3 regions of the Virgibacillus salidurans genome follow, and region 1 is predicted to be linked to each of the others. Evidence: riboswitches for the same ligand, from Rfam matches in the RefSeq annotation. Region 1 holds a riboswitch; each other region holds the start of a gene.

What was found. A riboswitch is a leader RNA that binds a small molecule or an ion and turns the genes downstream of it on or off. The one in region 1 is predicted to bind cobalamin.
Region 2: it holds a riboswitch for cobalamin, as region 1 does, so the genes downstream of both, KFZ58_RS02145 (acyl-CoA thioesterase) here and KFZ58_RS17955 (ribonucleoside-diphosphate reductase subunit alpha) in region 1, are expected to answer to the same signal.
Region 3: it holds a riboswitch for cobalamin, as region 1 does, so the genes downstream of both, KFZ58_RS01260 (ABC transporter substrate-binding protein) here and KFZ58_RS17955 (ribonucleoside-diphosphate reductase subunit alpha) in region 1, are expected to answer to the same signal.

The regions. Positions count from the first base shown of each region.
Region 1 is NZ_CP074373.1:3,604,701-3,607,984, reverse strand. Features, by position in the region: gene gltC (glutamate biosynthesis transcriptional regulator GltC) at 114-1,019, shown strand; cobalamin riboswitch at 1,119-1,302, shown strand; gene KFZ58_RS17955 (ribonucleoside-diphosphate reductase subunit alpha) at 1,410-3,284, shown strand, end outside.
Region 2 is NZ_CP074373.1:389,280-392,563, reverse strand. Features, by position in the region: gene KFZ58_RS02150 (M20 family metallopeptidase) at 1-1,038, opposite strand, end outside; gene KFZ58_RS02145 (acyl-CoA thioesterase) at 1,095-1,565, opposite strand; cobalamin riboswitch at 1,687-1,873, opposite strand; gene KFZ58_RS02140 (macrolide 2'-phosphotransferase) at 1,958-2,860, opposite strand; gene KFZ58_RS02135 (hypothetical protein) at 3,053-3,284, shown strand, end outside.
Region 3 is NZ_CP074373.1:219,877-223,160, forward strand. Features, by position in the region: gene KFZ58_RS01245 (S9 family peptidase) at 1-252, shown strand, start outside; gene KFZ58_RS01250 (ECF transporter S component) at 281-772, shown strand; gene KFZ58_RS01255 (hypothetical protein) at 769-936, shown strand; cobalamin riboswitch at 1,161-1,345, shown strand; gene KFZ58_RS01260 (ABC transporter substrate-binding protein) at 1,479-2,489, shown strand; gene KFZ58_RS01265 (FecCD family ABC transporter permease) at 2,449-3,284, shown strand, end outside.

The DNA of each region.
Region 1 (3,284 bases):
GTTGGAAAATTAGCTAATACTATTCTAGTTTACAAAAAATAATTCATCGAAGCAATATCAATTATAGATGAAATCAATGCCAATATGCGATAATGGACAAAGAGGTGAGTGTTATGGAACTGAAACAGATTAAATATTTCATTGAGGTTGCAAAGCAAGAACATGTGACAAGGGCGGCTGATACCCTGCATGTAGCACAATCTGCGGTTAGCCGGCAAATTTTTAACCTGGAGGCAGAACTTGGTGTTGATTTATTTATACGTGAGGGGAGGAACGTCCGTTTAACTTCGATCGGAAAGGTATTCTTAGACCGGATGGAAAATGCCATTCATGTTATTGACGATGTTTCTCAAATTATTGAAGAGTACACAGATCCGGAGATGGGGACGATCCATATTGGGTTTCCCAGCAGTGTAGCGAGTTATATTCTGCCAACAGCGATTTCTGCATTTCGGGAGCGCTACCCGAATGTGAAGTTTAAATTAAATCAAGAATCCTATTATGAACTAAAACAGGCCGTCATCAAGGGTGAAATCAATATGGCATTACTGGGACCTGTCCCGGTAAAGGAAAAGAAATTAGAGGGTACAATCCTTTTTTCGGAAAATATGGCAGCATTATTGCCGGCAAGTCACCCGCTTGCAGGATCCGATTCCCTGCATTTGAATGAATTAAGAGATGACTCCTTTGTATTGTTTCCGGAAAACTTTGTCCTGCGCAATATTACGATTGATGCATGCAGGCAACTTGGATTTGAACCGAACGTTTCCTTTGAGGGCAAGGATATTGATGCCATAAAAGGATTGGTCTCTGCAGGGCTCGGAGTATCTCTCATACCGGAGATAACACTCGTTGATAATTTGCCCCGTGCAACGGTGAAGATGCCGATTACTACACCAAATGTCACCAGAACGGTAGGAGTTATCGTGCCGTCAGATCGTCAATTACTTCCAACAGAAAAATTATTCTATCAATTTTTAAAAGAATTCTTCGTGCGTCTTGAGCAGTTTCAGAGTTAATCCGGGGAAAAAACAGGTAAAAAATCATTGCATTCTATTAGACTGTATGCTAGAGTTGGATACAACATATAGAGAATAAATTAGTTAAGTATAACCATATATAGTATTTTGAGCTACGGTGATAGTAATTGCTGTCTGAAAAGGGAATCCAGTTCAAAGCTGGAACTGCCCCCGCAACTGTACGTGTGGACGATGAGGGATAACCACTGTATTTTAACATACGGGAAGGACTCTAGGAGGTAGAAGCACAAGTCAGGAGACCTGCCATAGCTTGACAGTATCATTTCTCCGGGGTGAGGGAAAGGTGAAGCGGCATTATTTGTGTTGTTATTTACCGTTCATCCCATGAGGTGAGCGGTTTTTTAATTTATAACAAAGGGGAATTTATTCATGATCACAGTAGCAACAGCAAATCAGGAGCATATCATTCAAAAGATCGACCGCGCGGCGGAAAATTTATCTATCAACACAGAAAAATACAAAGAAAAATCACTACGAGCAATTCAGTCGAATGCTGCGCCGGAAAAAATGGCGGAAGTTCTAATCAAAAATGCACTCGAAAACATCGACGAGGTAAGTACCGAGTGGACCTATCTCGCAAGCCGGATTTATTTGCAGGAACTCTACCGCCAAGCAGGAGAGAACCGGCAGTATGATCCCGCGATTCGGTATGGAAATTTTTATACACTTATCCACACACTTACGCACAAAGGGATCTATTCGGAGGCCATACTGGACAAATATACAAAAGAGGAAATCGATCGCCTCGCCGAATATATTGAATCGGATCGTGATCTGCTTTTCAATTATTTAGGTTTATATTCCATCGCAACAAGATATCTCGCAACCGATCACGGGAAAAATACATATGAACTGCCACAGGAGCGCTGGATGATTATTGCGATGTATCTCATGCAGGATGAACCTAAGTCTGAGCGGACCGGTCTTGTTACCGAAGCATATTGGGCACTCAGCAACCTATACATGACAGTCGCAACACCCACATTAACAAATGCTGGAAAAACGCATGGCCAACTCTCCAGCTGCTTCATAGATACCGTCGACGACAGCCTGCAATCGATCTATGACAGTAATACCGATATTGCCAAACTATCGAAAAACGGCGGCGGCATTGGCGTTTACATGGGTAAAATTCGCAGCCGCGGCAGTGCGATCAAAGGATTTCAAGGGATGTCCAGCGGCGTTGTTCCATGGATTAAACAGCTGAATAATACAGCAGTGAGTGTGGATCAGCTTGGGACGAGAAAAGGTGCGATCGCAATTTATTTGGATGTGTGGCATAAGGATATCGAACCCTTTCTTGATTTAAAATTAAATAACGGGGACGATCGAATGCGCGCCCATGATATTTTTACAGGGGTTACGCTGCCGGACTACTTTATGGAAAAAGTGGAGAATCGCGAGGATTGGTATTTATTTGATCCACATGAAGTGAGACAAGTGATGGGCTATTCGCTGGAAGACTTTTATGATGAGGAAAGAGGAGACGGGGTGTGGCGCAGGAAATACGAGGAATGTGTTCAGTCCGAGCTGCTTTCGAAAAGAAGCGTCTCCGCAATTGATATCATGAAACGGATTATGAAGTCACAGCTCGAATCAGGCACACCATTCATGTTTTACCGTGATGAGGTGAACCGGCAGAACAGCAATCCGCATAATGGCATGATTTATTGTTCTAATTTATGTACGGAAATCACACAAAACCAGTCACCAAGTGAGTTTGTCGAAGAATTTATTGAAAATGAAGATACGATTGTTAAAAAATACAAGACAGGTGACTATGTTGTTTGTAACTTGAGCTCCATTAACCTCGGAAAAGCTGTACCGGATGATGTACTGGAACGGTTGATTAAAATTCAGGTACGCATGCTGGATAATGTGATTGACATTAACACATTGCCGATAAAACAAACGCAGTTAACCAATCATAAATACCGTGCAATCGGGCTTGGAACCTTTGGTTGGCATCACTTGTTAGCCCTGAAGGATATAAAATGGGAAACAGAGGAATCGGTCACATTTGCCGATGAATTGTATGAAAAAATTGCTTATTTGACGATAAAAAACAGCATGGAATTAAGTAAGGAAAAAGGAAGTTATCCTGCGTTTGAAGGCAGCAAGTGGAGTGATGGAACTTACTTTAAGCAAAAAGGCTACACGGATGATAAGTGGATGGCGTTAAAAGGGGAAGTAGAAGCAAATGGGATGCGTAATGGGTATTTAATGGCAGTGGCACCTAACTCA
Region 2 (3,284 bases), 610 kb from region 1:
TGGAATCTTATCTGCATAGTATGCGAAGTCCTCTGAACCTGAGAATTTTGGATATTCTTTAACTTCCTTAATGTCAGGGTCGTCCATAATTTCCAAACTAGATTTGACAACTTCTGTAGCTTCAGGATCATTATATAAGACTGGATAATCGTCTTTGTATGTGAGCTCGCACTCCACACCAAATTCTTCTTCAATTCCAGCAACAATACGGTGAAGCTCTTTATCAATCCGTTCTTGTGTTTCACTATTCATATATCGGATGTCCCCCTCAAGCTCAATACGATCTTTGATTACGTTGAAGCTTCCTTTTCCGTCAAATGAACCAATCGTAACAACGCCCATTTCAAAAGGATTTAAGCGACGGCTAATGATCGTTTGAGCTGCCGTAACAAAATGGGATCCCGCGACAATCGCATCGTTTGCCATATGCGGGGAAGACCCATGTCCGCCCTTCCCTTGAATCGCCAGTTTAAAATAAGATCTCCCGGCCATTGTATACCCGCTTCTGTATCCGACTGTTCCAGCAGGATCTGTTGGAAATAAATGAACGCCAAAAACATTATCCACATCATCAAGTGCCCCTGAATTCACAATACTTTTTGCTCCGCCTGGTGGCGTTTCCTCTGCGTGTTGATGTATAATTTTAATTGTACCTGAAAGCGAGGATTTCAGTTGAATAAGACAGTCAGCGAGAATCAGTAAGTAAGCTGTATGACCATCGTGGCCGCACGCATGCATAACCCCTTCATTTTTTGATTTAAAAGGAACGACCGCCTCTTCAACGATCGGCAGTGCGTCAAAATCTGCTCTTAGACCAATCGTTTTCCCCGGTTTATCTCCTTTGATTGTGACAATAATACCATAACCATTTCCCACATTTGTTTGAATTTCCACATCTTTATTTTTATAAAAATCAACAATATACTGGGCTGTTTTCTCTTCTTCAAAAGAAAGCTCCGGATTCTCATGCAAATAACGGCGAATGTCGATCATCTCATCTTTTCGATCTTCCAGCATTTTCATTAACTGATCTTTCATGTTTATTGCTCCTTTCGTTATCATTCCCTACATATTAATTATACACCTTCTATCATTTATCTAATAGCAGCCCGCCTTTTTCGGTTTTCTTTTCTTGAAGGCGCGGTTCTATGTAACTGTTTTTCCTCCTCGCTTTCAGGATATACGTTTGGTACTGGAACGGGACTGCCTTGTTCGTTTACAGCAACCATTGTCAGAAAAGATTCTGTTGTTAATCTTTCCTCATTTTTTATTAAATCATGTGCGGTGACTTTTACAAACACTTCCATAGAACTTGTCCCTGTATATGTCACATATGCTTCTAACCTCAGGGAATCTCCTACTTTCGCTGCTGAAAGAAAGTCAACAGAATCAATGGACGCTGTCACTACAGCGCTTTTTGCATGCTTCATTGCTGTTAATGCTGCAATTTCATCGATATAAGCAAGCACTTTACCGCCAAATATTGTATCCAAGTGGTTCGTATCCGGTGGAAGTACTAATCGAGTCTGAACGGTTTTCGATTCTTGAATTGCTATTTTTTCCATAATCTTGCCTCCCGAGAAATTAAAAAACATCCTCTATCTTAGAAGATGTTAAAATGCGAACAAAAAAGCTTCATTTACATGAAATTAATTCTCGCAACACCTTCCTATCTCCCGTAGGATTTAAATGTTCTTCCTTATGGCAGGTCTCCTGGCTAAGAATCATCAAACCCTTCTCCCTTCCCATTTCATTACAGAAACAGTGGACACAAAAAGAGTTCTCCTCATCACAGTGGCGGGACCGCGTTGGAATCGAACCAACTTCCCTTTTCAACTTTTTAATCAAAGTCACCATAAGGCAAAATATTTAGTTATATCTAGTATACCACTATTTATTGTATTGTTCTGTGGTTTTTTCGGAGGTAGTGTTACTTTTGAAGGTTTCAAACTTTAAATTACTTTCCCACTCCAAGTGTCTGTTTAGCCATCTCCCTATATTCCTCCAAACCAGATATCATCGCAAATTCAGCAATGGCAACAGGATTTGCAGCCTGAAGCTCAACAATGTGATCGAACATCGATGACCATACATAACCACCAGCATTTTCATATGCTTGAATTAATTTTTTTAAAGCCTCTTCCCCAAAAACTGCTAAATGTGCTACAAAATCATTTGAAGGATCATCAACACGTGTTTCTGTCCAGTCAATGAAACCAGTAACTCGAGCATTTTTATTAATTAAAATATGTCCAGCATGTAAATCCCCGTGAATGAGTGCTGTCTGTTTTGGCCAAAGCGAATCATTAGCAAGCCATGTTTGCCAGCGATCCCATAGCTCTTCATCCACACCAAATGCAGTTTTTACCTCTTTCATTCTTTCTTTCATAGATATTCTTATTTCCTCAGGGGTTTGCACAGATAATCCCGCTTGTTTTGCGTCTTCATGACTAACTTGATGCAATGCCGCCATTGAACTTCCAAGCGTTTCATGAAATAGCTCAGGAACATTCTTCTCATCGATTTCCCATACGTATGCTTTTGCTTCCGGATCAATTGTGCCGGCCGGTATACCATCTAATAGCCTATATGCAATAAGTTCTTCTGAAAAAACAACCCAGTTTGGTGTCTGCATAGGTATTCGAGGCTCCACGAAATCCAGTATTTCTTTTTCCTTATTAGCTTTAGCAATTACATCTTTGCGTCTTGGAAAACGGAGAACCCAGTGTTCTCCTTCAATATTTATTGCAAACACCACTTGGAAATCAAGCCCAGATTCATTATATTTTAGTGAATCCTGCCTTAATTTCAATCCATGTTTCTTCGCTTTTTCTATAACTTCTTCCTCTGATAGCGTCATGAGTTACACTTCCTTTTTAGCTTCCTTTTAAGGAAATACTATCACATATATTGGTTTATTAAAGGATTTTTTATTAAAACTCCCTCTCATATTTAACCGAATTCTTAAGGTTTTCTTAATGATACCGTTAAGTATTTCTTATGTTTTCGCTTATATAGTAGTAGTATGATGTTATTTTTAGGAGAGATTTTGATGAATGAGCAAAAGGTGTATATACTATTGACAGATACAGGAACATTATTCACAAAAATGATAAAACTATATACAAGGAAACTGTATAATCATGCATCCATATCTATTGATCCCAACTTCTCAGAAGTCTATAGTTTTGGGAGAAAAAGACCTAAAAACCCTTTTATCGGGGGTTTTGTTAAAGAAGATATTCAAGCAGGTCTACTAGAGCAAGCAAGATGCGCCATTTATA
Region 3 (3,284 bases), 440 kb from region 1:
GAGCGTTTTATTAGGGATTCACCCGTAACTTACCTGGACGGTATGACAAAACCAATGCTCGTTATTCAAGGGGCAAAAGATCCACGTGTCGTCAAAGAGGAGTCCGACCAAATCGTCGCTAAACTTGAAGAAAAAGGCCGCGATGTGGAATATCTCGTGCTGGAAGACGAGGGGCATGGCTTTTCGAAAAGAGAAAATGAGATTAAGGTGTACAGTTTGATGCTGGACTTTTTGGAGAAGCATCAGGGATAGGATAGATATTGAGAAAGGAAATCTGAAAATGAATGTTAGAAAAATGAGTTTACTAGCCTTATTTATAAGTCTATCTGCAGTAGGCGCGGCTATTAAGGTACCTGCAGTGATTGGAAGTGTAGCATTGGATGTTTTCCCGGCTTTATTAGCAGCGGCTTTCTTTGGGGCGGGAGCCGGAGCTATGGTCGGGGCTTTCGGCCATTTGCTTTCAGCGCTTATTGGGGGAATGCCACTCGGAATCCTACACTTAATTATTGCGATAGAAATGGCTTTGCTTGTTTCACTGTTTGCTATACTTTTTCAAAAAGAACAAAAGGTTTTAGCTGGAGTGTTATTCTTGTTCGGTAATGCCTTGATCGCCCCATTACCATTTATATTCTTATTTGATATTGCATTTTATATTGCAATGCTACCTTCGTTATTCATAGGCTCTCTATTAAATATAACTATAGCTTATATAGCTATTCCGCGTTTGTTTGGATTTCAGAGATATTATTATAAGGGAGAAGTGAGGGGATGAGATACTTTAGTGAAAAAGAAAAAACAACTATTAGTAAGGAAGTAGAAATAAACCCCGAAATTAAAAAGATGATACAAGAAATTAGAGAAGAATATAGGCAGGGATTTGGCATGCCAACTTCAGATCTTCTTGAATCATTTTCTTCTAAGGACTTTGAATTTTAACCAGTTTAGCGATAATAAATGACTATTCTAGTCGCTGAATTTGGCACGTTTATGGTCAAAGCCCTGCTGTATTATAAACGGGTGAAGAGAGGTGTAGAGTATAGTTAATATTTGGGCTGAGGAGAGTAGTTGAGGATCCTCTCTCCCATCAGAACCCGTGCTTCCTTGAACTAAAAGTAATGACAAATCCTGTAGAACTATGTATACTTAAGTTGTGAAAAAATTAATAGTTTAAGGCTTCAGGTGATTTCGACTTCAGAAATTATAATAGGGAAGTTGGTGAAAATCCAACGCGGTCCCGCCACTGTATATGTGAGCTAGCTGTAATGACCACTGTGCATTCGATGTATGGGAAGGACAGTAAGCGATGATCATAAGCCAGGAGACCTGCCTGTAACCGGACGCGCACCAAACCTACGAGGAATAGGAGGGTGTAATGGGACAGGTTTATTTTATTTGTTGGCTGCCCTTTTACATATCCATCTTCATTTCTCGTGAAGATGTTTTTTTAGTTTATACAAATACTATAAGGGGGTACGAACGTGAAAAAGATTTTATCATTTTTATTTGTATTAATACTTACATTTGGTCTTTTAATCGGCTGTGGCTCTGAATCCGAAGATGATTCGCAAATTTCAGATGACAGTGCCGAACAAACAGAACAAACGGAAGAATCAGAGGGCACAGAGGAATCAGAAGAAGGAGCATTTCCGTTAACGATCACAGATGCGCTTGATAATGAAGTGACCATAGATGAAAAACCGGAGCGTATTGTTTCGGTGATTCCAAGCAATACAGAAATCGCATTTGCGCTTGGGCTGGAGGATGAAATCGTTGGTGTCTCAGACCATGATAATTATCCGGAAGAAGTGCAGGAAAAAGAAAGAATAGGTGGTTTAGAAATGAACATCGAAGTAATCCTTAGTTTGGATCCAGACCTCGTTCTTGCTCATGGATCCAGTGCGGAATCCTCTCAGGAAGGACTGCAACAGATTCGTGCTTCCGGCATCAATGTATTTGTTGTAAATGATGCACAGGATATTGAAGGAACCTATGAAGCCATTGACCAAATCGGACAAGTTACAGGAACGCAGGAAGAAGCAGATGAAATCGTCGACAATATGGAAGAAGGATTTGCAAACTTAAGTGAAACGGCAGAGGAAATTCCTGAAGAGGAACGCAAATCGGTCTTTTTTGAAGTATCACCGGCACCGGATATTTTTACTGCAGGACAAAACACATTTTTCGATTCACTCCTAGAGGTTGTTGATGCAGATAATGCTGCTGAAGAACTGGATGGCTGGGTGCCAATCGATCCGGAGTCCATTGTAGGGCTGGATCCTGATGTTATTATAACGACATACGGGCATTATTCGGATAATCCGGTAGAACAAGTAGTAAGTCGTGACGGTTGGGGCTCCGTGACTGCTGTTGAAAATGAAGATGTTTATGACATACATTCTGACATTGTAAGTCGTCCGGGCCCACGCTTAGTTGAGGGTGCAGAGGAGATTGCTGAAGTTGTTTATCCGGAATATTTTGAAGCGGAGTAAATATGTAGTTGCCTATATAATGGCACTCGTATTTTTAATCATTTCCATGCTGACCGCTATATCGGTTGGTAGTGTGTCCGTTCCTGTTTCAGAAATTATCACAATTCTCGGTGCACAGATTTTTCACTTACCGATAGCTGAACAGGTCGATGAGACATATAGAAATATTGTTTTTCAAATTCGCCTGCCCAGAGTGATTTTGGCAGGGTTAGTTGGAGCCTCTCTTGCCATTGCAGGAGCGGCCTTTCAAGGCTTACTGCGAAACCCACTGGCGGATCCATATATCTTGGGAGTTTCTTCAGGTGCTTCTGTTGGGGCAGTTGCGACATTGTTTTTTAATATTTCTATTCCATTCCTTGGACTTTATACGCTGCCGGTTTTAAGTATTACGACAGCCTTATTGACTATTTTATCTGTGTTATTTTTCGCTAGAAGAGTGGACCGGACGATGCGGGTGGAGACGATTATTTTAACGGGGATTATTTTTAGTTCTTTTTTAGGTGCATTTATCTCCCTTATCATTGCTTTTACAGGTGACCAACTGCAGCAAATCATGGGCTGGCTGCTTGGTAGTGTGTCGATGCGGGGATGGAGCTATGTTGGTATTATTATTCCATTCTTCATTATTGGAGCCCTTTTGCTGCTTATCAACACAAGAGAGTTAAATGCGATGTCATTTGGAGAAGAACGGGCACAGCATCTAGGTGTCGATGTCCAAAAACGGAAATTAATCATTTTGGTTGCCGGGTCGATACTGACTGGTGCGGCGGTGGCGGTTTCCGGGGCAATAGGTTT